3 regions of the Micromonospora sp. NPDC050276 genome follow, and region 3 is predicted to be linked to each of the others. Evidence: riboswitches for the same ligand, from Rfam matches in the RefSeq annotation. Region 3 holds a riboswitch; each other region holds the start of a gene.
The links. A riboswitch is a leader RNA that binds a small molecule or an ion and turns the genes downstream of it on or off. The one in region 3 is predicted to bind cyclic di-AMP.
Positions count from the first base shown of each region.

Region 1: linked by a shared signal. The riboswitch ahead of ACIBF8_RS04395 (C39 family peptidase) and the one ahead of ACIBF8_RS15255 (NlpC/P60 family protein) in region 3 are both predicted to bind cyclic di-AMP.
Region 2: linked by a shared signal. The riboswitch ahead of ACIBF8_RS13335 (coiled-coil domain-containing protein) and the one ahead of ACIBF8_RS15255 (NlpC/P60 family protein) in region 3 are both predicted to bind cyclic di-AMP.

Region 1 is NZ_JBITJA010000002.1:251,184-260,921, forward strand. It holds gene ACIBF8_RS04375 (glycosyltransferase family 2 protein) at 1-653, opposite strand, end outside; gene ACIBF8_RS04380 (acyltransferase family protein) at 873-2,108, shown strand; gene ACIBF8_RS04385 (hypothetical protein) at 2,201-2,623, shown strand; gene ACIBF8_RS04390 (hypothetical protein) at 2,756-3,526, shown strand; cyclic di-AMP (ydaO/yuaA leader) riboswitch at 3,811-3,952, shown strand; gene ACIBF8_RS04395 (C39 family peptidase) at 4,188-5,036, shown strand; gene ACIBF8_RS04400 (alpha/beta fold hydrolase) at 5,207-5,953, shown strand; gene ACIBF8_RS04405 (CDP-glycerol glycerophosphotransferase family protein) at 5,959-7,629, opposite strand; gene ACIBF8_RS04410 (D-ribitol-5-phosphate cytidylyltransferase) at 7,663-9,180, opposite strand; gene ACIBF8_RS04415 (ABC transporter ATP-binding protein) at 9,327-9,738, opposite strand, start outside.
Region 2 is NZ_JBITJA010000005.1:412,138-421,875, forward strand. It holds gene ACIBF8_RS13325 (HelD family protein) at 1-1,008, shown strand, start outside; gene ACIBF8_RS13330 (cation diffusion facilitator family transporter) at 1,115-2,032, shown strand; cyclic di-AMP (ydaO/yuaA leader) riboswitch at 2,166-2,297, shown strand; gene ACIBF8_RS13335 (coiled-coil domain-containing protein) at 2,303-3,367, shown strand; gene ACIBF8_RS13340 (hypothetical protein) at 3,529-4,044, shown strand; gene ACIBF8_RS13345 (SRPBCC family protein) at 4,222-4,683, opposite strand; gene ACIBF8_RS13350 (PfkB family carbohydrate kinase) at 4,874-5,851, shown strand; gene surE (5'/3'-nucleotidase SurE) at 5,848-6,675, shown strand; gene ACIBF8_RS13360 (STAS domain-containing protein) at 6,693-7,055, opposite strand; gene ACIBF8_RS13365 (hypothetical protein) at 7,442-7,582, shown strand; gene ACIBF8_RS13370 (hypothetical protein) at 7,751-8,149, shown strand; gene ACIBF8_RS13375 (BON domain-containing protein) at 9,092-9,738, shown strand, end outside.
Region 3 is NZ_JBITJA010000006.1:260,660-270,397, reverse strand. It holds gene ACIBF8_RS15325 (LLM class flavin-dependent oxidoreductase) at 1-92, opposite strand, end outside; gene ACIBF8_RS15320 (hypothetical protein) at 91-252, shown strand; gene ACIBF8_RS15315 (hypothetical protein) at 309-737, shown strand; gene ACIBF8_RS15310 (dihydrofolate reductase family protein) at 814-1,518, shown strand; gene ACIBF8_RS15305 (dihydrofolate reductase family protein) at 1,552-2,196, shown strand; gene ACIBF8_RS15300 (VOC family protein) at 2,226-2,591, opposite strand; gene ACIBF8_RS15295 (hypothetical protein) at 2,755-3,510, shown strand; gene ACIBF8_RS15290 (transcriptional regulator) at 3,507-3,860, shown strand; gene ACIBF8_RS15285 (nitroreductase/quinone reductase family protein) at 3,897-4,055, shown strand; gene ACIBF8_RS15280 (LD-carboxypeptidase) at 4,092-5,141, shown strand; partial or broken gene ACIBF8_RS15275 (DUF6924 domain-containing protein) at 5,178-5,399, shown strand; tRNA gene ACIBF8_RS15270 (tRNA-Gly) at 5,501-5,574, opposite strand; gene ACIBF8_RS15265 (pyridoxamine 5'-phosphate oxidase family protein) at 5,837-6,394, opposite strand; gene dcd (dCTP deaminase) at 6,494-7,072, shown strand; gene ACIBF8_RS15255 (NlpC/P60 family protein) at 7,139-8,179, opposite strand; cyclic di-AMP (ydaO/yuaA leader) riboswitch at 8,193-8,329, opposite strand; gene ACIBF8_RS15250 (N-acetylmuramoyl-L-alanine amidase) at 8,565-9,738, shown strand, end outside.

The DNA of each region.
Region 1 (9,738 bases), on a different contig from region 3:
TACAGGTAGCAGAGCCGGTCCAGCACGGAGATCTTCTCGGCCCCGATCAGCAGCGGGTGGCTGAACGGGATGTCCTCGTACCAGCCGGGAAAGAACCGCAGGCCCAGCTCGTCCATGAAGTCCCGGCGGACCACCTTGTTCCAGGCGGTGTGCTGCACCCGCAACAGCTGCGGCTGGTCGGCGAGGCGGGTCACGCCGGGAATCCCGCGCAGCAGGTGACTGCTCGCGTCGACCTCCCGTCGGCCGTCCTCGTGCACGCGCAGGTGGTCCAGCATCAGCACATCGGGCTCGTGCTGGCGCAGCCGGTCCAGCACCGCCGCGATCGTGCCGGTGGGCAACCAGTCGTCGCTGTCGACGAACCAGACGTACCGGCCGCTGGCCACGTCGAGCCCGGCATTGCGGGCCAGCCCCAGACCCACGTTGCTGCTCAGGTGCACCACGCGGACGCCGGAGCGGCCGACCGCGTACGAGCGGAGCATGTCGCCGCAGCCGTCCGGGGAGGCGTCGTCGACGGCGATTAACTCGACCGCGGCCGACTCGCCCGCCGGGATGTCGGCCCGAATCGACTCGAGGCACTGGTACAGGTACGCCTCGACGCCGTACACGGGCACGACGATGCTCAGCAGCGGCGCGTGCGTCGGCTCATTGACCACGCCCGCCACCTTCGACGACCCGGGTGGCCGGCCCCGGAACCTGACGTTGCCGCCGGTGGTGGAGTCGCTGAACTCCCGCCGAGCGGAAGGTTAACGACCCGGTAGGGTGCCTCGGGCGGCCCTGCTGGGCCGTCGCGGGCGTCGCCGTCGCGCCGCCCGACGCCGCGCCGAGGAGGATACAACCGTGCTGGTGACCCTGCCGAGCGTCGGGATCCCGGCATGACGAGTACCGCCGCGGTGTCGGCCGCCCGGCCCGCACCCGCCCCGCCCCGGCTGCCCTCGCTGACCGGGCTGCGCTGGATCGCCGCCCTGCTGGTCTTCGGTTTCCACGCGGGGACGATGCGGATCATCGCGGAGCCGGACTACCAGGCCGTGGTCGACGCGTTGTTCACCCTCGGCCTCTCCGGGGTGCAGTTCTTCTTCATCCTCAGCGGTTTCGTGCTGGTCTGGTCGGCCCGTGCGGGGGACTCGCGGCGTACCTTCTGGCGGCGACGAATCGCCAAGATCTACCCGAACCACCTGGTGTTGTGGGCGGCGGCGTTGGTGGTCGCCTGGTGGTTCGCCGACCCGGTGCTACCGGCGGCCGCGCTGGAGAACGTGTTGCTGTTGCAGGCCTGGGATCCCCGGCCGGGCTGGTTCTACAGCATCAACACCGTCAGCTGGTCGCTGTCCTGCGAGTTCTTCTTCTACCTCTGCCTGCCACTGGCGCTGCCGCTGCTGCGCCGGGCCCGGCCGAAGCTGCTCTGGGCGCTGATCGTCGCGTTGCCGCTGCTGATCCTCGCGCTCTGGCCGGCCCAGGAGCTGGTGCCGGAGGTGAGTCGGTGGTGGTTCACCCAGATCTTCCCACCGGTACGGTCACTGGAGTTCTGGTTGGGCGCGGTGGCGGCCGAGCTGATGCGCCGGGGCCTCTGGCGAGGTCCCGGCCTGGCCGTGGCCAGCGGGATCTTCCTGGCCGCCTGGGTGGCGGCCGCGCAGTGGATCCGCGCCGAGCTGTGGACCACCCTGCTCGCCGTCGCGTACCTGCTGGTGATCACCGCCGCCGCGGACGCGGACGTGCGGGGTCGGCGCTCACCGTGGCGGTCCCGGCCGCTGGTGTGGCTCGGTGAGGTCTCGTTCGCCTTCTACCTGGTCCACGTGTTGGTGATGACGAGCGTGCTGCGCTGGAGCGGGGACTGGGGGACCGGCTTCCCGGGCTGGCGCGGCCCGGCCGTGGTGCTCGGCTTCCTGCTGGTGAATCTGACCCTCGCCGGGCTGCTGCACCGCTTCGTGGAGACCCCGATGATGCGCCGGCTCGCGCCGCGCCGACCGGTCCGCCCGGCGTCCGTCCCCCGGCAACGCACGGCCGGCTCGCGGGGCGCCGGCAACGACGACGCACGGGACACAAAGGCCGAGGCCGGCCCCGCCGACGAGGTCGGTCGGACCGCCGGTCGATCACCGTACGTCGACTCGCGCTGACAGCGTCCACCCTGGTCAACGGGGTCGGCGCGGCGTGTTCCGACACGCCCGTGGTCGGTGCGCCCGGGTCGGTGCGACGGTAGCGTGGGGACGTGCTTCCGGTCGCGTTCACCTGTCCCCTGTGGTGGGTGGCGCGCTGGGCGACCCGGATGCTGACCAGCCTCGCCGTCGTCGCGGCCCTGGCGCTCGGCGCGGGCCCGGCCACGGCCGCCGCACCCACCCCGAGCCCGGTCCCCACCCCGAGCGCGGTGCCGGCCCTCGTCGCCGCCGGGTCGGTGGCGGCGTCCTGCCGGCAGATCGAGGTGCGAGGTGCGGCCCGGTCGGCCCCGGTCATCCCACAGCGGTCCGCCGAGCGGTCCGCTCCGGCACCGTCGGTCGACGCGTCGGCGGCGCACCTCGCCGACCAGGGCACCATCGTGGCCGGGGCGCTGCCGCTCGGTGCGACCGAGTCTGACCGGCTGCCCCTCGGCGACGCCGCGAGCCGTCCGGCGCCTCGGGCCCCACCCGGGCGCTGAGCCACCGGGACGATCGTCCCGTCGCCGCACGCTGTCGACCCACCCACTCCGCACCCCGCCGACCCGTGGCCCACCGTGGCCCGCTGGCCGGTGCGGCTCCCATCGCACTGCTCTCCTTTCGAGGTGCCGACCATGGAGACCGTCGTCTTCTACCAGTTCGTGACCGAGGTGCCGCAGGCCGCCGCCATCTGGTCCACCCTGATCCTGCTGACCCTGGGCCTGCTCACCGTGCTGGTGGCCCGCCCCGACCGAGACCGGTGCACGGACGACCCGCTCCCGACCGCGCCCACCGCTCGGGAGGTGGCCGCTGCCGAGGCCGTGGACCTGCGCCGCTACGCCGAGGAGGTGGCCGTCGCCGCGGCCGGCGCGGCCACCACCGCCCGGCGGCGACGCGCCGCCTGGCTGACCGCTCAGGAGCAGGTGGAGCGGGCCTGGATCGGGTACGACGAGGCGGACGCCGCCGCGCGTCGCTTCGCGGGTGCCGGGGCGCTGCCCACCCCGCAGACCCCGCACACCCCCGCCGAGTACGCCGCCCGGGAGCGCTATCTGCACCGCGCGGCGATGGCCGCGTACTGGCGGGGTGACCTGACCATGGCACAGCTTGGCGACGTGTTCGGACACCGGCACGGCTGGGATCCCCGCCTCCACCCGGTGCAGCAGGAGGTGTTGATCAGCCGGGTGATCCGGGACGCGCGGCTGGCCGACTACCAGGTGGCCGCGAGCCGTGAGCGGGCCGCCTGGCGCGACGCGGAGCTGGCCGCCGAGTCGCGGCGCACCCTCGCCGAGGAGGCGTACGCGGCGGCAGCCCGGCTGCGCCCGACCCCGGTGCCCACTGGCCGGAAGGTGGCCGGGGCGTTGCGTCCCGCCGTCGTGGCACGGTGGCGCCCGGCCCGGGTGGGTTGAGCCCGATCCGTGATGTGAGGCCGGTCACGACTTGGTGAAATCGGACGTCCGGCGCGAGCGGCGTCATTGTTCCCGTGATTGTGGCCGCGTTCTCTGCGGCCTGTCCGGTTGTCGCCCGCAGGCGTCACCGTAACCGGTTGTCCCATCGAGTCACATCATCGGCAAAACGCGCAGAAATTGTCGCGCCAATTCGGGTTTACGCAGGTGAACCTGGCTTGGCAGGGCGCACGGACGCCAGTAGTGTCGTGCCGTCCGATGCGGTAACCGATCGCAAGAGGCGACGCCGCGTCGACCCGCTTAATCGTGATCAACGAGCCGGGGACCCATCAGTAAGTCTGGGGTGAATCCGCGAGCCACGGCCCGCGGTAGGGCGATCTTCCCGCCCGAATCCGTCAGCTAACCCGGTAGGCGGTGTTGGAAGGAGTCAACCCCTCGTGCAGCACCTTTCCACCCCTCGGTTGTTCCCTCGCCTCCACGGCGTGGCGGTGCACCCGCTCATTCGTCCAGTGACGGTGAGCTGACCCCCCGGGTCATCGCCTTTCCCGCCCGGCCGCGCCGGGCGTTCCCCTGAGCGGTTCACCATCCGCGGACCAACGGTCCGCGCGCTGGCGCCTGCCCGGATACCGGTCCGGCCCCGGTGTGCCGCTCTCCCCCCCGATCCGTGGAGGACCCCGTGAAGCACACCCTGCAGCGTCAGCTCCGCCGCCTCGCCACCGAGCGCCCGTATCAGATCGTTGCCGCCTCCGCCGCGGCCCTCGCGATCGCCACGACCACCGGCGCCCTGCTCACCACGGCCGATGACGCCCCGGCCGGCCAGCGCACCGTGACCACGGTCGCCGAGATGCGCAGCGACGTCGCCGCCTCCCGCGGCGAGGTTCGGGACGCGTCCCCCTCGGCCAGCGCCGCGCCGACCACGGCCGCCCCGGCCACCAGCGCCGCCTCGCCCGCCGCCAAGGCCAGCAGCAACCCGGACCTCACCCGCAAGGCGGAGCGGCCGAAGCCGCCGGCGACGAAGGTGCTCGACTACGACTACGAGGCGCAGAACACCTACTACAACTGCGGCCCGGCGGCCACCCGCAACGCGCTCAGCGCCGCCGGCATCGACCGCACCCAGGAGGAGCTCGGCGCCGAACTCGGCACCACCGAGATGGGCACCAACTCGGCCGCGGACACCACCCGGGTGCTCAACGCCGAGGTGAAGGGCTCCCCGTACCGCACCCGGATGTTCCCCGGCGCGCCCAGCCCGGCGCAGATGGACCAGCTCCAGGCCGACGTCGTGAAGGCCATCACCGACGGCCGGGGCGTGGTGGCCAACGTCGTCGGGGACGCCACCGACACCGACGGCGGCTGGCACTCCTACGGCGGCGGGCACTACATCGCCGTGGTGGGCTACAAGGACAACGGTCGCACCGTGCGGATCGCCGACTCGGCGAACCCGGCCGACCCGTCGTACTGGATCACCACCATCGACCTGGCCAACTGGATCACCAGCCGGGGCTACTCCGCCTGACCCAGCCAGGCACGCTGACCGCCGCGGGCGCCGTCTCCCACAAGGAGCCGGCGCCCGCGGTGTCTTCGCCGCCGAGTCCGGGCGCGAACTCTACAGTGGATCTCCAGGTCTCGGCGGTGGCGCGGATGACGGCTCTCGTACCAGGCCGTGAACCGTGGGAGACTGCGGCCGTGGTGGAGAATTCGGGTGGTCACGGCGGCCGTAGGCCGGTCCTGTTGCTGCTGCACGGCATGGGGGCGACCGGTGACGTGTGGTTGCCCTGGGCGCCGCACCTTGAGCAGCACTGGCCCGGGCGGTGGCTGGCACCGGACCTCGCCGGCCACGGCTGGGCGCCACCGCTGCCGTCGTACTCCTTCGCGGGTTTCGCCCAGCGGATCGCGCAGGCCCTCGCCCCCGACGACCGGCTCGTCGTGCTCGGGCACTCACTGGGTGGCGTGGTCGGCCTGGCGTTGGCCGCCCGCGACGCCGGAGCCCCGGTGGACGCGGTGGTCGGGTTGGGCATCAAGGCGATCTGGTCGCCCGCGGAGCTGACCCGCGCCGCCGAGGTCGCCGCCCGCCCGGTGAGCTGGTTCGCCAGCCGCACCGAGGCGGCTCGCCGCTATTTGCGCGTCTCCGGACTCGCCGGCCTGGTTCCGCCGGACCACCCGGTCGTGGACGCCGGGCTGCGCCAGGTCGACGGCCGCTGGCGGCTCGCCATGGACCCGACCGCGTTCGCCGTCGGCGAGCCCGACCTGACCGGGCTGCTGGCGGCGACCGACGTGCCGGTGCTGCTGGCGCGCGGGGAGAACGATCCGATGGTCACCGACGAGCAGCTCAAGGAGTACGGCGTACCCGTCGCCACGCTGCCCGGTCTCGGGCACAACGCGCACGTGGAGGATCCGGCGGTGGTGCTGGAGTTGCTCGACCCGTACCGCTGAGCACGTTATGCCGGTGCGGACGCGGTCAGTGTCTGCGCGGGCGCGAGCTCCCGGCGGGCGGCGGTCAGGAACGCCTCCGCGTACGAGTCGGCCGGGAAGTCACCCAGGTAGCGGCGGCGGGTGGCCCAGCGCTCCGCGGCCAGCGGGTCCGTGTCCAGCAGCGCGGTCAGCACATCGTCCACGTTGGACAGATCCCGCCGCAGCACGTAACCCGACGCGGCCAGCGGGAACCGCTCGATGAATTGGTCGCCCTCGTCGCCCATGTCGGTGACCGCGTACGGTTTGCCGGAGTAGAGGTAGTCCGAGATCACTCCGGACACGTCGGAGACCAGCGCGTCCGACCGGTTCACGCACTCGGTCAGGCTCAGCTCGCGAGCCGCCGCACCGACGACGTGCTGGCGACCGGTGCGGGCCCGGTCGGCGACGAGTACCTCGGTCAGCCGGCCCAACTGGCGTGCCGAGGCCGGGTTCTGCGCGGTGTACGGGTGGGCCCGCAGGATCACCGTCGCGCCGCGCTCCAGCAGTCGACGCAGCAGCCCCTCGGCCACCGGCAGGGAGCAGTAGTCGGCGTCGGCGTGGTGCCCGGTCCAGGTCGGGGTGTACAGCACCGTCGGGTGCGCCATCCCCGGTGCCGGTTCGGACCGTACCTGGATCGACTCGACCTGCGGGCGACCCACCACCACGAACTTGTCCGCCGGGATCCGCACCCCGGCGCGGGCGTACCGGTCGATCGCGGCCTGTCCGGCCACGAAGATCCGGTCGAAGATCCCCGACACCGGGTTGGCGCTCGGTGCCTTGTCGCTGTCGCCGTGGTGCAGCTGGATGTGGGTGAGCTGGGTGAAGCGGATGCAGTGGCTGTTCTTCGCCCCATGGTTGACGTAGAACGCCACCCGCAGGCTCGGCACCAACGCCTCGTCCATCGCCCGCAGGGTGGGGCAGTAGACCACCGGCGCGTCGGTGGCCGCCGCGATCGGGCCCAGGAACTCCGGCTCGCGCACCAGCACCAGGAACGGCCGGCCGATCCGTTCCAGATACGGCAGCCACATGGTGACCTGGTACTCCGACCCGGGAGGCGCGGAGAAGTAGAGCAGGAACTCCGGCTGGTGTCGGCGCAGCGCACCGGCCACCGGCCCGCCGCCGGCTTTCGGTCGGAACCGCCGCCGGGCCAGGTCCAGTGCGACCACACCGGCGCACCCGCCGACCAGCAGGCTGGCGGCCAGCGCCACGCCGGCCGGCAGGGCGAGCGCGGCGGCGAGCGCCACGGCGGCGAGCAACCCGAGTAGGGCCGTGCCGAGCCGGTCGGCGATCAGCGGCGTCCAGGCGCGTACCGGCAGGTTGGCCGCCCGGATCTCCAGGTTGCCGGCGGTGCGCAGCGGCCCCACCAGCAGCACGAGCCCCAGCAGGACCAGTGCGGTGGCGACCAACGCGAGGTCGAGCCCGTCGTCCAGCCGCCGGGAGTAACCGACCAGGATCGCGGCGGCGATCAACGTCGTTTCCGCCACCAGGTCGGCGCTGGGCCGGATCCGCTGTTCGGCGGCCGCGGCGGCCAGCGCGGCGACGGCCAGCGCCAACCCCCAGCCGGTGGCGCCGCTGAGGGTCAGCACGACAAAGGCCAGCACGGCCAATCCGGTGGTTAGGCACCGGGCGGCCAGCTTTCGGACCAGGTCGCCGCGCATGTCGCTCCGTTCGTGGTTCCGCAGCCGTCGGCGTCAGTTCGGGGACGGCGCGCCGGCCGGCACCTCGACCCGACCCGGCCCGGACTGGGCCGGCACGCTCGGCGTGGACCCGTCGCCGGGTGCCCGGCGTACGTCGATCACCTGACCGGTCAGGTCGGAGATCAGCACGTCCAGCGACGACTGCGCGACGGCCTCTGCGGCGAGCAGGGTGTGCTCCGGCTCCTCGCCGAAGGCCCGCGTCCGCATCGGGGTGGCGGTGCGCTCCGGGTTGATGCAGTTGACGCGGACACCGACGTCGGCCCACTCGTCGGCGAGCGCCTGGGTGAGGTTGACCAGGGCGGCCTTGGTGGCGGAGTAGAGCGCATAGCGGGCCCGGCCCCGGGTGTACGAGCTGGAGGTGTAGAGCAGCAGCTGGCCCTTGGTCTGCTGAAGGTACGGAAGGGCCTGGCGGGCGATGGTCACCGGGCCGACGAAGTTGACCTGGAGCAGCCGGTCCATGGTCTCCTCGTCCATCTCGGCGAGGGCGCCCTTCTCCAGGATGCCGGCGGTGACCACCACGTGGTCGATCCGGCCGGTGGCCTCGAAGGCGGTCGTCAGCGCGGCCTCGACGTCCTCGGCCCGCTCCACGTGGGTGCCGGTGCTCGAGCGGCTGAACGGGAAGACCTGGGCGCCGTAGCGTCGGGCCAGCTCGGTCAGCTCGTGGCCGATGCCGTAGCTGCCGCCGAACACGACGATGGTGCGGCCGGTCAGCTCCTCGCTGTAGCTGCGGTGGTCGGTCAGCCGGGGCGCCTGCGCAGCGGCGAGCTGGAAGAGCTTGTCCGCGAGGTGCACGTCGACCGGGTGGGTGACCTTGATGTTCTCGTCCGAGCCGTCGATCACCTTGATCGGGGTGCCGGGCAGGTAACGCAGCACCACGCCGCAGTCGTCGGTGGCGGCGAAGTCCGGGTCGTCCTCGGCGATCCGGTAGGCCTCCCGGATGGTGGGGGAGCGGAACGCCTGCGGGGTCTGGCCCCGGCGCAGGCGGGAGCGCACCGGGATGTCGGTGATGCAGTCGTTGTCGTCGACCTGGATGATCGTGTCCGCGGAGGGGATGGCCACGTCCACGGCCTCGTAGGTCCAGAGCGCGTTCACGCACTCGCGCACGATCCGGCCGCTGAGCAGCGGGCGCACCGCGTCGTGGAAGAGGATGTTGCAGTCCTCCGGGCCGACCGCGTCCAGGGCGATCCGGGTGGTGGCGTTGCGGGTGTCGCCACCCTCGATCACCTTGGTGACCTTGCGCAGGCCGGCCTTCTCGACGATCTGCTGGGCGTCCTCGACGTGGCCGGTCGCCATCAGCACGATGATCTCGTCGATCTCCGGTGCCGCCTCGAAGACCGCCAGGGTGTGTTCGATGATCGGCTTACCGGCGATCTTCAGCAGCTGCTTCGGGATGCCCAGGCCCAGCCGGGTCCCGGTGCCGCCGGCCAGGACCACCGCCACTGTCCGCGCGGGCCGCCACGGCGTCGGGGTCTCCGCTTCGGCGTCCGGGCCAGTGGTCTGGTCCTGCGTCATTGCCGGATCCTCACTCTCAGGGATGCGTTAACGGAAGGTTCCGCCCGAGCGGCGACGGAATGAACCTTAACGCGCGGACCGCGTCGCCCCAACGTGGGCGACGCGGTCCTCAGGTGCCGTGTCGATGCCGGACGTTCGCCGGAACTCTACTTGCTGTTCGCGTACGCCTCGTAAGCCCGGATGACCTCGTCGGTGGGGCCATCCATCCGGATGACGCCCGATTCCAGCCAGATCGTCCGTTCGCAGGTGTCCCGTACGGAGGAGAGCTGGTGGCTGACCAGGAACACCGTTCCCGCGCCCTCGCGCAGCTCCCGCACCCGCTGTTCGCTGCGCTTGCGGAAGCCCTTGTCGCCGGTGGCGAGCGCCTCGTCGATGAGCAGCACGTCGTGCTTCTTGGCGGCGGCGATGGAGAACCGCAGCCGGGCCGCCATGCCGGACGAGTACGTCCGCATCGGCAGACTGGCGAAGTCACCCCGCTCGTTGATCCCGGAGAAGTCGATGATCCCGGCGGCCTGCTTGTCCACCTCGTCGGGGTGCATGCCCATGGCCAGGCACCCG
Region 2 (9,738 bases), on a different contig from region 3:
TTCGAGGCGGAGATCGCCGAGCGGTCGGAGTTTCGGGAGTTTCTCAAGGCGTGGTGGCCCCGGCTGCATCCCCGGCACGTGCTCGGCTGGCTGGCCCAGCCGGACCGGCTGCGCCGCTACGCCGGGGGAATCCTCTCCTCGGCGGAGATCCGGCTGCTCAACGCCGCGTACCGGAACCTGGACTCGGCCGGGCTGACCATCGCCGACGTGGCCCTGCTGGACGAGCTGGACGCGCTGCTGGGTAAGCCCGTGCAGCCGGCCCGCGCGCGGCGCGACCCGTTCCAGCTCGCGGGCGGCGTCCGCGAGCTGAGCACCCTCGGCGACCGCCAGCGGGCGGCCCGCGCGGCGGCCCGGGAACGCCCGGAGGACTACCGGGAGTACGCGCACGTGGTGGTGGACGAGGCGCAGGACGTTTCGCCCATGCAGTGGCGGATGATCGGTCGGCGCGGTCGGCTGGCCTCCTGGACCGTGGTCGGCGATCCCGCACAGACCGCGTGGACCGGGGATCCGGAGGAGCTGACCCGAGCCCGCGACCATGCGCTGGGCCGGCGCAAGCGACACGATTTCACGCTCACCACCAACTACCGCAACTCGGCGGAGATCTTCGCGGTGGCCGCGGCGGAGATCCGCCGGCTCTACCCTGACCTGCCGCTGCCGACCGCGGTCCGTTCCACCGGGGTCGAGCCGGTCGAGCTGGTGGTGCCCGCGACGGGGTTGGAGACCGCGACCGTGGAGGCGGCCGCCGGCCTGCTGGCCGAGGTGGAGGGCACGGTCGGGGTGATCACGCCGGTTCCGCGCCGCGACGAGGTCGCCGGTTGGCTCGGCGCGCTCGGCGCGCCGAGGTTGCAGGTGGTGACCAGCCTGGAGGCCAAGGGCATGGAGTACGACGGGGTGGTGCTGGTCGCCCCGAGCGAGATCCGGGCGGATCCGGGCGCCGGGGTACGCACCCTGTACGTGGCGCTCTCCCGGGCCACCCAGCGCCTCACCACGATCGACCCGACCGGCTGATGCGTGCGGGCCGCCGCCGTCGGGAGGCGCAGCCCGTACACTTGCACACATAGCGATGTGAGCATACATTTGATCGGGTCCCGACCGGCGGCGGAAGGTGATTCACGTGGGCGCAGGTCATGACCACCACCATGGGTCCGTCGCCAATGCCGCACAGCAACACCGGGGTCGACTCTGGGCGGCGTTCGGATTGCTCGCCACCCTCATGGTGGTCGAGGCGGTGGTCGCCCTGCACACCGGCTCGCTCGCCCTGCTCTCCGACGCCGGGCACATGTTCACCGACGTGCTCGGCATCGGGATGGCGCTCGCCGCGATCACGGCGACCCGGCGGGCCAGCGGCGACCCGCAGCGCACCTTCGGGCTCTACCGGCTCGAGGTGCTCGCCGCGCTGGCCAACGCCGTCCTGCTCTCCGGCGTCGCGATCTACGTGGTGATCGAGGCGATCCGCCGTTTCGGCGACCCGCACCAGGTCATCGCCGGCCCGATGCTCGTGGTGGCCGTCCTCGGCCTGCTCGCGAACATCGCCGCCTTCGCCCTGCTGCGCGCCGGGGCCCGGGAGAGCATCAACCTCCAGGGCGCCTACCTGGAGGTGCTCGGCGACCTGCTCGGCTCGCTCGGCGTCATCGGCGCGGCGCTGCTCATCGCCGTCACCGACTGGTGGTGGGCCGATCCTCTGGTCGCGGTCGCCATCGGCGTGTTCATCCTGCCGCGCACCTGGCGGCTGGCCCGCGCCGCCATCCGCATCCTGGTGCAGGCCGCCCCGGAGCACCTCCAGGTGACCGCCGTACACGACCGCCTGGCTGCGGTTCCCGGTGTCGTCGAGGTGCACGACCTGCACGTCTGGACGCTCACCTCAGGCATGGAGGTGGCCTCCGCCCACCTGACCATGGCACCCGGCGCGGAGGTCGGCGCGGTGCTCACCGCGGCGCGTACGGCTCTACACGACGACTTCCGCATCGAGCACGCGACGTTGCAGATCGAGCCCGGCGCCGGCACCGGGGCATGCGGCTCTATCGAGTGGTGACGGAACTTCCTCAGCTCCCATCGCCATTTTCGGTGATGACGCACGCACCGTCCGTCACATTCGCTGCAGCCGCCCCAGTGGCACCGGTAAGCTCGGTCCCGGCCACCACCAGGCGGCGCCCTCCCGGCGCCGGTGGCGGTCGCCGCCTAATCGCTCGATTGGGCGAACCGGGGAACCACGTTCCTGGGGTGCATCCGCGTCAGCGGTAGGGATCTTCCGTCCCGAACCCGTCAGCTAACCCGGTCGGCGGCTGACGGAAGGACATGCGCAGTGGCACCAGCACGACCCCCCGCCGCCAGACTGGCGGCCCTGATCGTCGCGATGTTCACCCTCAGCGTCGCGCTCCCGGCCGGCACCGCCTCGGCCGCTCCCCCGACCGGCCTGCGGGCCGCCGCACCCGACTCCGACGAAGAGGGCGGCACCCCGGCGTTGCGCGCCCAACTCGAGGCGGCCAGCAAGGGCTACCTGGACGCGAAGCGCGCCCTGGATACCTCCGTGCAACGGCAGCAGCAGCTCACCACCCGGCTCAAGGCCATCGAGGTCGAGCTCGATCAGCGCAACGGCAAGGTCGGCGAGATCGCCGAAGTGGCGTACCGCACCGGTCGACTCGGCACGATGTCGGCGCTGCTCAACAGCAACACTCCGGAAGGCTTCATGGACCGGGCAGCCGCGCTGGACGCGGTCGCCGCCAACGAGGACCGGGTGCTGCGCGACCTGTTGAGCAGCAAGGACCAGGCCAACCGCACCCGGGCCGCCCTGGACGGCGAGATCAACGAACAGCGCAAGCAGGTCGCGGTGATGGCCAAGCGCAAGGAGCAGGCCGAACGGGCCCTGACCGTGGCCACCGCACCCAAGCCGCAGACCACCACCGACAGCGGCTCCAACCGGGGCACCTCCGCCGCCAACGCGACGGCCGCGCCGCGCAACTCCGACGGCTCCTGGCCGTCCGAGTCGTGCAGCGTCAACGACCCCACGCCGGCCAACGGCTGCATCACCCCGCGTACCCTGCACGCGCTCAACCAGGCCAAGGTCGCCGGCTTCACCCGGTACGTCTCCTGCCACCGCCCCGGCGGCTCCGGTGAACACCCGAAGGGCCGGGCCTGCGACTTCGCGGCGCAGAAGAACGGCTTCGGCGGGGTCGCCACCGGCGGCGACAAGACCTACGGCAACAACCTGGCGGCGTACTTCATCCGCAACGCGGACCGGCTCGCCGTGCTCTACGTGATCTGGTTCAAACAGATCTGGCTGCCCAGCAGTGGCTGGAAGTCGTACAGCGGGGCCAACGGCACCCCGTCCACCGACCACACGAACCACGTGCACCTGTCGGTCTACTAGAGCCACCAGCACTGGTGTCGGGGTATCCGCGCGACGGGATACCCCGACAGCAGTGACGTCGTCTCGATCATGAACGCGCGACCCGGCTACGTCGCCGGGCGTACCCCGGATGTCGTCGGCCGTCGGACGACCCGGCCGAGGTCGCCGGGCAGCATCGCGGTATGCCTCGGATCCGACCCACCGCCCGCAAAGCGCTGCTCACCCTGCACCTGGTCACCTCGCTGGGCTGGCTCGGCACCGACCTGGTGCTGCTCACCCTCGGCATCGCCGTGCAGCGCGGGGCCGACCCGGCAACGGTCTATCCGGTCACGGCGCTGGTCGGTACGGTGCTGTTCGCGCCGCTGAGCGTCCTGGTCTGGCTGATCGGTGTGGCCAGTTCGCTGCTCACCCCGTGGGGCCTGCTGCGCCACCGCTGGGTGCTGGTCAAGCTCGTGCTCACCACGGTGATGGTCGGGCTGGTGCTGTTCCTGCTCGCCCCGAACCTGCGCCACGCCGCGGCGATGGGTGCCGCCCTGCCCACTCGGGACCGCGCCGACCTGGTGATCGCGCCGGCCGTGTCGACCAGCCTGATGATCATCGCGACGGTGCTGTCCACGTACAAGCCGTGGGGCCGACGGCGCGCTGCCCAACCCACCCGCCCAAGCCGCAGCGGCGCGAACTCCGCGACAGTTGCCTAACCCACCCCGCGATCTTGCCCCGCCCCGCCCCGCCCCGCCCCCCACTGCTCCGCGATCTTGCACTTACTGTCCCGACAAAAAGGGGCATCCCACTGATATAGGCAACCGAAACCGCAAGATCGGCGCGGTGGGCGCGGGGGCGCGGGGGCGCGGGGGTGGGGGTGGGGGTGGGGTGGGTCAGGGTGGGGGGTTGCCGGCTCGGTCGAGGGCCGCGCCCAGCCGGGTTGCCAACGCGAGGTGGGCGGCCTGGGCCTGGCGGAACGCGTACCGGAACAGCGGGGTCGGCGCGGTCAGGGTGATCTCGACGTCGACGCGAACCAGGCCGTCCGGATCGGCGCGCAGTCGGGTGTGGTTGCGCACCGTGGTGGCTGGCCACTGGCGAGCCACCATGACGATCTCGTCGGCCTCGCTGATCAGCACGTCCGCGTGGTACGTGGTCCGGAAGCGCAGCGGGCCGGCGGCCAGCCGATCGTTGATCGTGTAGCTGGCCCGCGCGCCGGGCCGGGGCGGCACCCGACGAACCCGGACGATCAGCGGATGCAGCTCGCCCTGCCGGGTCAGGTCGCTGAGCAGCGCTGCCGCCGTGGCCGGTGCGCACCGGGCCTGGACGGTGTAGCTGAAGGTATCGCTGCTGAGCACACCGTCTCCCGCCGTCGTTGGTCGCACGATCGTCCCGTACCGATGTCTGGCTGGCAACGCCCGACGGCCCTCAGCATCGCGACGGACCGGGCCGATGAGACGCCCTGCCGCCTCCCATCCGATTAGAATCGATTAGCACCGATTCACCCGACGGTGCCGGAGGGGTGGACCGCATGAACGGCGACGACCGATGAGTGGGCACGTGATGGTTTTCGCGCCCACTCCACAGCTGACAGTGACCGTCGACCAGCCGAACGACCACCCCGAGCTGCACCTGCACCCTGGCGGGCAGGGCGTCTGGCAGGCCCGGATGGTGCTGTCCCTGGGTGTCGACGTGGTGCTCTGCGCCGCCCTCGGTGGTGAGATCGGCCAGGTGTTGGAGCCACTGCTGGTCGGCGAGGGGGTGGACCTCAAGGTGGTGGTCCGCGATTCGGGCAGCGGCGGGTACGTGCACGATCGCCGGGAGGGCTCCCGGCAGGAGATCGTCGACGTTCCTGGGCAGCCGCTGAGCCGGCACGAGATCGACGAGCTGTACAACCTGGCCCTCGGCGAGGGCCTGCGGGCCTCGGTGAGCATCCTCAGTGGGCCGAACGAACCGTGGCTCGTCCCGGCCGACCTCTACCGGCGCTTCGCCGCCGACCTCGGCGCCAACGGCGGCCGGGTGGTGGTCGACCTCTCCGGCGACCATCTCGGTTCGGTGCTGGAGAGCGGGGTGTTCTTCCTCAAGGTGAGCCACGAGGAGTTGATCCGCGACGGCCGCGCCCGCAGCGACGACAGCCTGGAGCTGACCCGGGCCATGTACGAGCTGCACGACGGCGGCGCCGAGACGGTGGTGGTGAGCCGCGCCGACCAGCCGGCGCTGGCGCTCATCGACGGCGAGTTGTTCGAGGTCGAGATGCCTCGGCTGGAGGCTGCCGACCCGCGCGGCGCGGGCGACTCGATGACCGCCGGGGTGGCCGCCGTCGTGGCCAGGGGCGGGGACATCCGAACCGCCATCCGAACCGGCGCCGCCGCTGGCGCGCTGAACGTGACCCGGCACGGCCTCGGCACCGGGCGGCTGGACTCGATCACCGGCCTGGTGGACCGGGTCCGGCTGGTGCCGGCGGACAGCCGACAACAGGAGCGCACCACCCCGGACGAGTTGGCCGACCGGGTGGTCGAACGATGACCCTGCGGGTGCTGATCACCAACGACGACGGGATCGCCGCGCCGGGCATCCAGGCACTGGCCTGGGCGGCCGCGCAGCGCGGCCTGGACGTGGTGGTCGCCGCGCCGATGGAGGAGGCCAGCGGCACCAGCGCCGCGATGAGCGCCATGGAACGCGACGGGCGGGTCGTCGTGAACGACCATCCGCTACCGGACCTGGCGGGCGTGCCGGCGTACGGGGTCGCCGGTTCCCCCGGCTTCATCACCCTGATCGCCCTGCACGGGGCGTTCGGCCCACCGCCGTCGGTGGTGCTCTCCGGTGTCAACCGGGGCGCCAACGCCGGCCGGGCGGTGCTGCACTCCGGGACGGTGGGCGCCGCGTTCACCGCCGCCACGAACGGCTGCCGGGCGATGGCGGTCTCCCTCGACGTGCTCTCGGCCGGCGAGGCGACGGCCGCGAGCGGTGGCGCCGCGGTGGACGCCTCCGTCCGGGTACGCGACGCCGAACGGCACTGGGGCACCGCCGCGCGGGTCGCCCTGGACCTGCTCCCCCGGTTGACCTCCGCCCCGATGGAGAGCGTGCTCAACGTGAACGCCCCGGACCTGCCACAGGGGCAACTGCGCGGGGTGCGTCGGGGCACCCTGGCCAGCTTCGGTCAGGTGCAGATGACGGTGGCCGAATCCGGCCACGGCTTCGTCCGCACGTCTCTGGAGGAGCCGGGGCAGGCCGCGCAGCCCGGCACGGACGTGGCGTTGCTCGCCGCCGGGTACGCGTCGGTGACGGCCATCCGAGCGGTCACCGAGGCGACCGACGTCGACCTGACCGGCCTGGACGAACAGCCCTGACCGGGGATGCCCGACGCTCAGGCGCCGGGCAGCACCTCGGGGGTGGCGGCGCCGGCGAAGTAGGGCTCCGGGGCACCGAACAGGCCGAGCAGGCCGGTCACCCAGAGCTGCCGGTGCACGAACCGGCTCGGCTCGGTGACCACCAGCTTGACGTCGCTGACCTCGGCCGTCTGGAAGCCGGCAACCATGGCGCTGATGCCGACCGAGTCGATGAAGGTGACCAGCCTCATGTTGAGTTCGATGCGCAGGGGGCGGCCCTTGGCCAGCACCTCCGCGATCGCTTCGCGCACCTCGTACGCTGTGTCGACGTCGATCTCGCCCCGTGGGGCGATCTCCACGACACCACCGGACAGAACCGACTTCACGATCGACAGGCTCACGCGAGCACCTCCACCCGCCCGTCCCCCGGGCGCCTCATCAGTACGCGGGCCGCGACCGAGAGTATTCCTCCGACGGCCTCGGTCGCCACCCCTCGGGATGAGCAATTCGCGGATCCCGCCCCACAAAGCCGCCCATATCCGTACTTTTCAGTATCTGATTACTCAAGACTTTTTGTTATTTGACCATCGGCGATCGGTCGTCACCGACGCGCCGCCGAACCAGGGTAGCGGTCCGAACCCGGCACACCCGACAACCGGCCATGAGGTACGCCCGCCCCGCGTGCCACCGGCGTGTCGCCCGCAGCCGTACGACCCGATCCGCGCCAACGGTTGCCGACGCGCCCTAGCATCGGCCGGGACACCTACCGCGACGGAGAGGATCTTCGATGATCAAGCGACTTGCCGGGCTGGCCGGCGTCGGCGTTCTGCTCGCCCTCGTCCTGGCCTGCGGTTTCGGTGGCGGAGACGACGATGACGACGATGACGACGACTTCGCCCGAGGCGTCGCCGTGTCGGCGGTGCGCTGAGTCGGTGGCGCGCTGAGTCATGGGGCTCTGACGCGTCGGTGCTCCGCGTCGGTCGGGTTTGCGCCCGGCCGACGCGGGGCACTGCGGGATAGGCGAAACCGTGACGCGCTGGAAAGACGCCGAAGTCCGAAGTGGCCGGCGGCTTCGGCACCTGAGGAGGTAACCACGATGTTCGGAACCAACCTGCTGGACCGCCGCAGCAAGCCGGAGCGGATCGCGGACCAGGCCTGGGAACACCTGCTCTCGGCGGTCAGCTACGCCGGAGACAGTGTGCGGGACACTGCCCGCTCGGCCCGTCGCAACAGCAGCGACCTCGCCGACGAGGCGGGTGACCTGGTGGGATCCGCCGCCGAGGAGGCGCGACGTCGCGCCTCGCTGGCCTTCGACGCGCTCGCCGGCCGCCAGCCGGCTTTGCCCTGGACGCTCCTGATCGGCGCCGCGCTCGTCGGCGCGGCGGTCGGCTGGGCCGTCGGTTCCGCCGCGCGGGCCGCCGGCAGCCGGGACGACCGCGCCGTCGACGACGTGGAGTTCGTCGACGTCGACCGCCCCAGCTCCCCCGCCGTCTAAACCGACAGCACCACAGGCCCCGCTCGACCCAGTCGAGCGGGGCCTAACCATGCACACCCACCAGTCCCACCCAAGCCAACCCACCCCCGCCAGCCCGCCCCGCCAACCCACCCCCGCCAGCCCGCCCCGCCGGCCCGCCCACGCCCGCCCGCCCGCCCGCCCGCCCCCGCCGATCATGCAGTTGTGGTGGTGGACGAATGTGGCAGGAAAGAGCATTTCTCCCACCACAACTCCATGATCGACGTGGGGGTTGGTGGGTGGGGCGTGGCGTGGGGTGGGCGGGGCGTGGGGGTAGGCGGGGGCGGGGTGGGGTGGGTGGGGTGGGGTTGGGACGGGTGGGTGGGGTGGGGGTTGGGACGGTGGGTGGGCCGGTCCGCCGGGTGCCGGACCCCTCAGGCCGCCCGGCGGACCGGTGTTTCGGTGGTGATCCGGGGTCCCGCCCGGATCACCGGCTTTGCAGCGCACGCAGGTGATGGCGGCCAGGCCGGAGGGGCCGCCAGCGCGGTGCTCGGAAGTTGTCGGTCGATCGCCAGGCCGAAGTGGACGTCGACGCCGGTGGAGGACGCCGGGCTGAGTATCCGCGTCTGCGGTTCCTCTCGGGATGGAGCCCCGGGGGACGAGGTCGATCGCCTGGTGCCGCCGTGGCCCGGGGGACGAGCACGACGACGGGAACGCGCGGAGCTGCCCTGGCTCCCACCACCCGACGCGACGGCTCCCGCAATCGAGGAACGCGATTACCGTAACCGAAACCCGCTCGCTTTGGAAGCGCTCCCATCATTGATATCGGTTGGCGGTCCTCCCCGGAGCCGCCCAGCTCCGGCCACGGCGTCACCCGGTCCGGGCGAGGACGGCTCACCCTGTGCGGCGGCAGGATCGCAGCACGGCGGACCTCCGGCCGCAGCCGCCACTCGGTCCGCCATCGGAACAGCGGAGGAGGGACAGATGGCCATCGCGGAGATCAATCGCACCGACCAGGACATCCAGTCCGCCGTCCTCGACGAGCTGACCTGGGAACCGCGGGTGCAGCCGCACGAGATCGGCGTGACCGTCGCCGAGGGCGTCGTCACCCTGACCGGCCGCGTGGACAGTTACGCCAAGAAGTGGGCCGCCGAACGGGCCACCCATCGGGTCGCCTCGGTCCGGGCGGTCGCCAACGACGTGGCCGTCCAGCTCACCAGCGGCACCGAGCGCGCCGACACCGACCTGGCCGCGGCGGCCAGCCACGGGTTGGAGTGGGACGCGTTCGTGCCCATCGAGAAACTTGAGGTCACCGTCTCGGCCGGCTGGGTGACCCTGCACGGCGATGTCGAGTGGGAGTACCAGCGCCGAGCCGCCGAGCGCGCGGTCGCCCGGCTGACCGGCGTACGCGGGGTGAGCAACGGCATCACCGTCCGGCCGGCCTCCGCGCCGGACGGTCGCAACCTGGCCGATCGGATCGTCGACGCCCTCGCCCGGGCCGGAGCGACCGAGGCCGAACGGGTCAGCGTCCGGGTGCACGGTGACACCGCGATACTCGCCGGGTTGGTGCACTCGATGCCCGAGCGGGCCGAGGTGGAGCAGGTGGCCTGGTCCGCGCCGGGCATCCGGGA
Region 3 (9,738 bases):
GCGTGGTCGAAGCCCCACTCGTCGACCTGCCGCCAGCGACGCTGCGCCTCCGCCCACCGCTGGTCCGGCAGGATCACGATGCCAATCCGCATGATCGCCACCCTAGCCGCGGCGAACCAGTGGGCGACCGAGCACGGTCTCTCCTACCTGTCGGCGGGCATCCACCACCGCAACGCCGACGCGGTGCGCTTCTACCGCCGCCACGGCTACGCGCCATCCGGCACCTCGTGGGCGAGGCGTCCGACCGGTTAGGGCCAGCGTCCGGAAGTCCTAGATCCACCGCCGCTGCCAGCCCGTACCCTCCGGGGATGCCCACCGAAGCGGTTGCTGCCCGCGAAGCCCGGGATCGCCGGACGCGCCGGATCCGCATGGTCCGCACGGTGGTGTTGCTGGTCGGGGTGGTTGTTCCGTCCCTCGTCCTGCGCGAGCTGATCGAGTCCCGGTTCGGCCGCGGGCCGATGGCCGACCTGAGCGCGGTCGCGGTGCCGATGGCGGCGACCGCGTGGCTCGCGCCGTACGCCTCCTACCGGCGGCGCGACGCCCTGCTCTGGCTGGTCGGACCGGGCATCTACGTCTTCGCCGTGATCGCCTGGCGGGTGGCCCTCGCGCCCTACCGGGACTGGAGACCGCGCCCGGAGGAAACGCCCCGGATGCGGTGGTCATGCGACCCGGACCACGCGGGAACCTGGTACCTGACCAAGCCAAAAGGTGACGCACGTCACCCTCCCGTCCAGTAGGGAGACGGCGTTCGGCTCCGACCCCTCCGGGAGCGACACCAAGTCGGGGTGCCGCCCGAGGAGAGGACCGGGCGCGATGACGAAGGTGACCGCACAGCTGTCGGTGTCGATGGACGGCTTCTACGCCGGCCCACGCTTCGACGGGGACGGCAACTGGATGGACTCGGCGGAGAGCGCCGGATTCTTCCGGATCACCCGTTGGGCGACCGAGGCGGCGGCCTGGCGCGAACGGCAGGGCTTCGCCGGCGGGGAGCAGGACACCAACTCCGAGGTGATCGCCGAATCGTTCGGCGCGGCGGGCGCGTACGTGATGGGGCGCCGGATGGCCGACGGAGGTGAGGTGCCCTGGGGCGAGGAACCGCCGTTCCGCGCACCGGTCTTCGTCGTCACCCACCGCCCCCGTCAGCGGCTGCTGCGGGGAGGCGGCACCAGCTTCACCTACGTCACCGATGGCGTGGCCAGCGCCGTCGAGCAGGCGCGTGCCGCGGCCGGTGACAAGGACGTCGCCGTGGCCGGGGGCGGCAGCCTGGTGCGGCAGGTGTTCAAGGCCGGCCTGCTCGACGAGTTGGAGCTGCACGTCGTACCGGTCGTGCTCGGCACCGGCCTGCGGCTGTTCGACGCGGACCTCGACCTGGGCGACCGGGAGGCGGTCGAGCTGACGCCGACCCGCGTCCTCGCCACCCCACAGGTCACCCACATCCGGTACGCGGTGCGCGGCCGCGCCCCACTCGTGCTCGACGACCGGGGCAGCGGGGGCGGCCCGACGGTGACCGCGAACTGAATTAACGGCCCATCGACGTAAAGAGGAGACACCATGCCGCAACTGTTTCGGGTGCAGTGCTTTAACGTTTCACGCGACGGGTTCGGCACCGGAGAGGGGCAGAGCCTGGAACGGCCCTTCGGCCACGCCGACCCCACCCCGATGTTCTCCTGGCGTGCCGCCACCGCCAGCTTCGTGTATCGCACCGAGCCGGGTGGCACGCGCGGCCTGGACGACTACCTGACCCGCGACGCCGAGTGCAACATCGGCGCGGAGATCATGGGTCGCAACAAGTTCGGCCCCCAGCGTGGCCCCTGGGAGAACCACGACTGGCAGGGCTGGTGGGGGGACAATCCGCCGTTCCACACGCCGGTCTTCGTGCTCACCCACCACGAGCGCCCGTCGTTCACCCTGGCCGACACCACGTTCCACTTCCTCAACGCCAGCCCGGCCGAGGCGCTGGCCCGAGCGAAGGAGGCAGCCGCCGGTCGGGACGTACGCCTCGGTGGTGGGGTGGCGACCATCCGCGAGTTCCTCGAGGCCGACCTGGTGGACACGATGCACATCGCCGTCGCACCCGTCGACCTGCATCGAGGCGAGCGTCTGTGGGACAGCCACACCGAACTGCTCGACCGCTTCCACCTCGAGTCGGTGCCCAGCCCCAGCGGAGTCACCCATCTCCTGTTCTGGAGAAGATGACCCGGCGTCCTCCTCCCCGGCGCGGATGTCTACAGCCGAGCCAGCACCAGCAACCGGTTGCCGTCGGGGTCGGTGACCCGCGCCGAGCGCTCACCCCACGGCTGGTCGACCGGCTCCTCGGTGACCGTCGCTCCGCCCGTGCGCAACGCACCCACGGCGGCGTCGCAGTCGTCGGCGTAGACGCACAACTCCCAGCGGTGCGAGTCGGCCAGGTCGCCAGCCTCCGGGTTGGCGGCCAGGCCGAGCTCGCTGGTGCCCAAGCGGAGGGCGACGAACTCCGGGGCACCCTCGTCCGGAAACCGATAGGTCAGCTCGAAGCCGACCACGTCCCGGTAGAACGCGATCAGTCGTGGCAGGTCAGGTGTCATCACGATCGGAAAGGCCTCGGTGAACACGGATCACCTCCAATCCGGACATTAGCTGGTGTCGGAGCTCAACAGGAGCTACCACTGTCGATCCCGCGCGGCGTCGCCGCCCCACCGAACCTCTTGCGCAGATTGATTTGCAATGCAAACCTATTGGTAGTGCAGCAGCAATCGAGACGGCCTGGAGGGCATCGTGTCGGAATCACCGAGCGCCGCGCCGAACAGCGGAAACACACCCGGAGAGCTGCTGGCGTCGGTGACCGCCCTCCAGCGGCGTACCAGAGCCACCCGAAACGCCTACTGGTTGCCGCTCCTGCTGTTCGGTCTCCTGATGGCGGTGGCCGCGCCCCTGTACGTCGAGTCGGTCGAACCGCCCGCCCTGCGCGCCACGCCGGACAACCCCGCACTGACCGGCCTCGGTGGGGACTTCCTCGAACGCTCGGCGACCCTCGGCTGGTACTGGCTGGCGGCACTCATCGGCGGCTACCTGCTCAGCCTCTGGTGGTATCGGTGGCATGGTGTGCGGGTGGGCGTCCAGACTCCGGCTCGGCCGTACGTCGTCGCCGGCATCGTGGGCACCCTTGCCGGGCTCGTGCTGCCGATCGTGCTGCGGTATCTGTTGCTCAACACGGCGACAGTGATCTCGACCGGGACCAGTTGGGTGACCACCCCGCTGTTGGGCGTATCCAATCGCGGCATGTTCCCGCATCTGGTCATCGCGGTGGGACTACTGGTGCTGGCTCGACTGGAACGCAGCCGTGGCCTGACGATCGTGGCCGTGGCCTACGCCGCAGCGGTCGTCCTCGTCAACGTCTACTTCCAGACCGCGCACTTCGAGCCGGGGGACCTGAACCGCTACAGCTTCCTGCTGGCGGCGCTGCTGCCCGCACCGGTCCTGCTCGTCGGCGGCGGCATCGCGCTCGTCAACACGATCAAGAGGTCGGCGTGAGCAGTAATGCGGAAGCCAGCAGCACCGGCAACGGCGGGCACCCGACGAACGGCCTCAGCGAAACCGTCCACCAACGCAACCGGCTCGGCATCCTCACCATCGCGGCCGAGGCCGAACGGGTGGAGGTCGCCTACCTGCGCGAAGCGCTCGAACTCACCGCCGGAAACCTCTCCCGACACCTTGCCGTGCTGGAGGAGGCCGACCTGATCCAGATCGAGCGGGGCTACCACGGCCGCAGGCCCAAGACCTGGATCAGGATCACCGAGCAGGGGCAGGCCGCACTGGCTGCCGAGATCAGCGCGCTTCGGGAACTCCTCCGACGCCACCAGGAGTTCCGGTCCTCGACCTGACGGTCAGCGTGCGATCCGGGCAGCACCTGCGCCGGCCTGGCCTCAACCATTCCCGGGGCGGGTGACCCCGCCACCGCCGAGGAGCGCCCACACCTGTGGCGCGTGATGGTTTCGGCCAGGTCGGGGTACGCGGCCTACCAACAACGGACCACGCGGGAGATACCCGTGATTCTCCTGGAACCTGACTCGAAATGAGATGCGTACGGCGGGGCAGCCCGATTGGATCTCGGCATGGAGCATGAACTTGTTCGTCCTCGGAAGGCCCGCCCCGGGGACAAGATCGCGGTCCTCTCGCCGTCCTTCGCCGCGGCCGGCGCCTTTCCCGGGATTCACGAACAGGCCATGCGACGGCTCGCCGACCTGACCGGCCTTGTTCCGGTCGAATACCCCACCACCCGCGAGGTGGGTGCGACCGCGGCAGCGCGTGCGGCCGACATCAACGCCGCCTTCGCGGATCCCCGGGTGCGCGGCATTCTCGCCGTCGTCGGAGGCGAGGACCAGATCACGGTCATCCCGCACCTGGACGCCGACCTCGCCCGAGCCGACCCGAAGCCGTTCCTCGGCACCAGTGACAACACCAACCTGCACCACTGGCTCTGGGGCCTCGGCATCGCCAGCTTCTACGGCGGCTCGTCCCAGGTGCACCTCGGCCCCGGGCCCGCCGTCGATGACATCCACGCCCGGTCGCTGCGAGCGGCGTTGCTCACCGGGGAACGACTGGAGATTACCGATCCGGGCGAGTCCGAGGACATCGGGATCGACTGGGCCGACCCGCAGGCGCTGACGTCCTTCGGGGATCGCGAACCGACGGAGCCGTGGAGCTGGTACGGGCCGCGTCGCGCCGTTACCGGCCGCAGTTGGGGTGGCTGCCTGGAGGTCATCCAGTGGATCCTGACGGCGGGACGCTTCCCGTTCCCTCCAGAGGTTCTGCGCGGCGGGGTGCTGATCATCGAGACGTCGGAGGAGCTCCTTCCCGCGCGCGAGGTCGGATGGATCGTTCGGTCACTGGGTGAACGCGGGTTCCTCAGCGCCGTCGACGCGGTTCTGGTCGCCCGTCCGCCGGTCTCCGACTTCACCCGTCGACCCGATGCGGCGGATCGGGCCCGGCTACGGGAGCAGCAACGCGACACGGTCGTCGACATGGTGGCCCGCTACAACCCCGAGGCAGTCGTCTGCGTCGGCGTCCCGTTCGGCCACACCAGACCGCAGTGGATCCTTCCCCACGGCGGCCCGGTCACCGTCGATGGCGTGCACCGTCGAATCTTCGCCGACTACCAGTAGGGGGCTGAGGCAAACGCTCCCAGAAGCGATGCGAACTGGCTCCCCTACCTGTTCGTCGCCGACGCGACCACGATGACCGACGTTGAACGCCCGCTACTCGCCGTCGACCTGAACCGCCAGCCCGGTCGCACCTTCCGGGTGCCGCCCCGCTGGTACGCGGACATCTCGAACAACCTCACCATCGCCAACATGGATTTCGCGGAGTTCGCCGATGCCGCCGACGAGTCCGGAACGTACCGCGGGCTCGAGGGCGATTGACGACCGTCGCGAGGCACCACTGATGGCACGCCACCTGATGGTTGCCCTCGGAACACCGAAGGCCCTGACCGGGACTCACGTCCTGGCCAGGGCCTTTCGTTTGGAGCGGGTGACGGGAATCGAACCCGCACTGTCAGCTTGGGAAGCTGATGTTCTGCCATTGAACTACACCCGCAAGCGGCACCACTGTACCCGAGCCGTCGAGCCCGTGCACCCAGGTACCCCCGCCGGCAGCGGCTGTTGCGTACCGCCCCGCCCGGGTTGATCCACTCGACTTCCTGGACGTCGGGGCATCCGGAGCGTCGGGATACCGCGGTTTTACCGAAACCGAGTTGATCATGCGCGGTGGGCGGGGCGCGGGGCCGGGCGCGGCCGGGCGTACACCCGGTGCCGGCTCCGTCAGGACGGAGCCGGCACCGATGACCTTCGGGCCGTGGTCAGGCGGCCGTGCACTGGACGTCGCGGCTGCGGCGGGTCGGGCGGGTCTGCGGTACGGCGAGTGGCGTGGCCGCCGCCGTCGGGGCGTGCGGGTCGAGCCAGACCCGAACGGCCGGCCGGCCCGGCGCGAGGCCCGGAATGCCTGCGGTGTGCTGCTCGCGGCGGGTGAGCATCGCCACGTCGATGGTGAACTCGAACAGCCGCCAGTCGACCTGCGGCTCGGCACGGGCGGTCTGCGCCAGTTGCGCCACCCGCACCGGGTCGGTCACCGGACGGGCGCGCCCCGCCACGTACGCCTCGTCGTCGCTCTCCTCCGGCGGGAACGAGTGCAGGGCGTAACGGCCGTCACGTTCGAGGTCGCGGCGCTTGGGAGAGTCGATGATGAAGCAGAACAGCCCCTCATCGGTGATGACCGGAGAGACCGGATGGACGCGGGGCCCGCCGTCGGCACGGACCGTGGCCAGGTAGCCGAAGCCCGGCCCGTACTGCTGGAGGAGAACGCGGATCCCGTCGGCGAGTCGGGGCTCGTCGGCGGCGAATTCGGACCAGGAAGCCATGCGGGCATTCTATCGAACAAATGTACGAGCAGCGACCTCGACGCGCTGGTCACCGGCACCGAATCCAGTCACTTTCGGCCACGCGGCTATGGTGGTCCGATGCTGCTCTCCGACCGCGACCTGGTCTCCGAGATCAAGGCCGGCACGCTGGGCCTGGAGCCGTTCGAGCCCACCCTGGTCCAACCGTCCAGCATCGACGTCCGACTCGACCGGCTGTTCCGGGTCTTCAACAACCACCTCTACACCCACATCGATCCCGCCAGGCAGCAGGACGACCTGACCTCGGCGGTCGAGGTGCCCGACGGCGAGCCGTTCGTGCTGCACCCGGGCGAGTTCGTGCTCGCCTCGACGCTGGAGGTCATCTCGCTGGGTGACCAGCTCGCCGGCCGACTGGAGGGCAAGAGCTCCCTGGGCCGGCTCGGGCTGCTCACGCACTCCACCGCCGGATTCATCGACCCGGGTTTCTCCGGTCACGTGACGCTGGAGCTCTCGAACGTGGCGAACCTGCCGATCACCCTGTGGCCGGGGATGAAGATCGGGCAGCTCTGCATCTTCCGGCTGTCCTCGCCGGCCGAGCACCCGTACGGCTCGGCGGTCTACGGCTCGCGCTACCAGGGGCAGCGGGGGCCGACTCCGAGCCGCGCCTGGCAGCACTGGCGCACCTGGCCCACCCGATAAGGCGCGACGCGGAGAACGACGAGGGCCCGCCGCGACGGATCGCGACGGGCCCTTTCGTCACCCAGGTCAGCCGGGGCGGCCGTAGCTGTGGATCGGGCCGTCGTCGACTTTCTTCATCTTGACCGGTTGACCGGCCTGCGAGGCGTGCACCACCCAGCCACCGCCGACGTACATGCCGACGTGGTGGATGTCGCTGTAGTAGAAGACCAGGTCGCCGGGGCGCAGGTCACCCCTACTGACGTTCTTGGTGACCCGGCTTTGCGCGGCGGCGTTGTGCGGCAGCGACACGCCGGCCTTCGCCCAGGCGGCCAGCATCAGCCCGGAGCAGTCGTACGAGTTCGGGCCCTCGGCACCCCAGACGTAGGGCTTGCCGATCTGCGCGCAGGCGAACTTGACCGCGGTGCCCGCCGCGCCGCCGGGGTAGCTACCCGGGCAGGGCGCCGGGCGCAGCGGGCCGCCGCCGCCGTTGCCGTACACCTTGAGGCGCAGCTTCTGCAGGCGGTCGATCTCTTCGTTGATCTGCTTCTTCTTCGCCGCCAACTGAGCCTCGGTGCGGGCCAGCTGGGCCACCATCTCGTCCAGTGGCGCCTTCTGCGCGGCCAACTGGTCGCGCAGGTCGGCCACCTGGCGTACGTCCTTCTGCTGGTTGTGCGCAAACCGGTCGAGCATTTCGAGCTGGCCGACCACCTCGCTGGGCGACCGGCTGCCCAGCACCGCGTTGACGGTCGAGACGTTCTCACCCTTGTAGGCGCGGACGGCGAGGGCGCTGACCTTGTCCATCGCGGCGTCGACCTGGCGCTCCAGCGGAGTGATCCGGGCGGCCAGCGCGTCGGCTTGCTTGCGCTTCGCGGCGAGGTCGGTGCGGGTGGCGTTGTGCCGTTCGATGATCGGTTCGAGCTTGTTCCAGTCGGCGTCGATCTGGCGCTCGATCTCGGCGACGGACGGGTCGGCGTGGGCCGCCGTGGCGCTGCCGGTCAGGACGACGGCGACGCCGGCCAGCGCGGCGAGAACGGTGGTGAAGCGGGACCAGCGTGGGCGCGGCACGATCGACGCCGGGCCGGCTGATGCCGACCGCTCGGACGACGGCCGCGGGGCATGGAGTGCCACCGGGGTTCCGTACTCCTTCTTCCTGACCGCCTACCGGGTTAGCTGACGGGTTCGGGCGGGAAGTCGGCGCCCTACCGCAAGTGACTGCGGATTCACCCCGAGGGACCTGGGTCCCCGGTTCGCTCGGAAACGACTCGGCGGTGTCGGTCCGTTACCGCCCGGGCTGGGCGGAGCTGCTGTCGGGCCGACGAATGACCAGAGTAGAGACGCTTGTTACCGATCCGCAACCCGTGCGGCCGTGACACTCCGTACCGATCGGATGAGGTCACCGACCGTGTGTGAAGAATACTTTCTAGATACTTCGATAGATAGAAAGGTATTGACGTGGGTTCCCGGGCGGCGCGATGGTGACCTGACCTCTGCCCGCGAGAATCTAGGGGGTTCGATGCACCCTCCCACCCTGTCGACCGGCTGGCGTGCCCTGCTCGCCGCCACCGTGGTCGCCGCCACGACCACGGTGCCACTCTCCGTCGGCCCGGCCGCCGCCGCGCCCACCACCGACCGCCAACAGCAATACGCCGCCGCGGCCACCGAGTACGGGATACCGCCCGTCGTGCTGCTCGGCGTCTCCTATCTGGAGTCCCGCTGGGACAGCAACGCCGGCACACCCAGCACCAGCGGCGGCTACGGCCCGATGCACCTGACCGACGCCCGGCACGTGGCCGCCCTACCTGGGCGCGGCCACCACGACGCCGGCGCCGAGGACCCCCGTGGCGACGATTCGCGCCCCGCCCGGGTGCCCGCGCCCCGGCCGGTCGAGACCCCCGCGCCGTCCACCGCCGCGTTGCAGACCGTAGACGCCGCCGCCGCGCTGACCGGCGCGGCACCCGAGGCACTGCGCGCCGACGTGGGCGTCAACATCCGGGGTGGTGCCGCGCTGCTGAGCGCGTACCAGCGGGAATTGGGGGCGCCGCTCGGCGCCGACACCGACCCGGCGGCCTGGTACGGCGCGGTGGCCCGCTACTCCGGCGCGGACAGCGCCGACGCCGCCGCGGCCTTCGCCGACGAGGTCTTCACCACCATCGGTGCGGGCGCGTCCCGGGTGACCGACGACGGCCAGCGGATCACCCTGCCGGCCCGTGCGGTACGGCCCGAGCGTTCCTGGCTGGACCGGCTGGGCCTGCGCCGGCTGGCCCGCCCGGACGGGGTGGAGTGCCCCCGCACCATCTCCTGCGAATGGATCCCGGCGCCCTACGAGGCGTTCGGCGACGGGGACTACGGCAACCACGACCTCTCCGACCGGCCCGCCCGGCAGAAGATCGAGTACATCGTCATCCACGACACCGAGGCGAGCTGGGCGACCACCCTGCAACTCGTCCAGGATCCGACCTACGTGAGCTGGCACTACTCGCTGCGCTCGGTCGACGGGCACATCGCCCAGCACGTGCGGACCAAGGACGTCGGCTGGCACGCCGGCAACTGGTACGTCAACGCCAAGTCGATCGGTCTGGAACACGAGGGCTTCGCGGCGCAGGGCACCTGGTACACCGAGGCGATGTACCGGACCTCGGCGAAGCTGGTCCGGCACCTGGCGCTGCGGCTGGGCATCCCGCTGGACC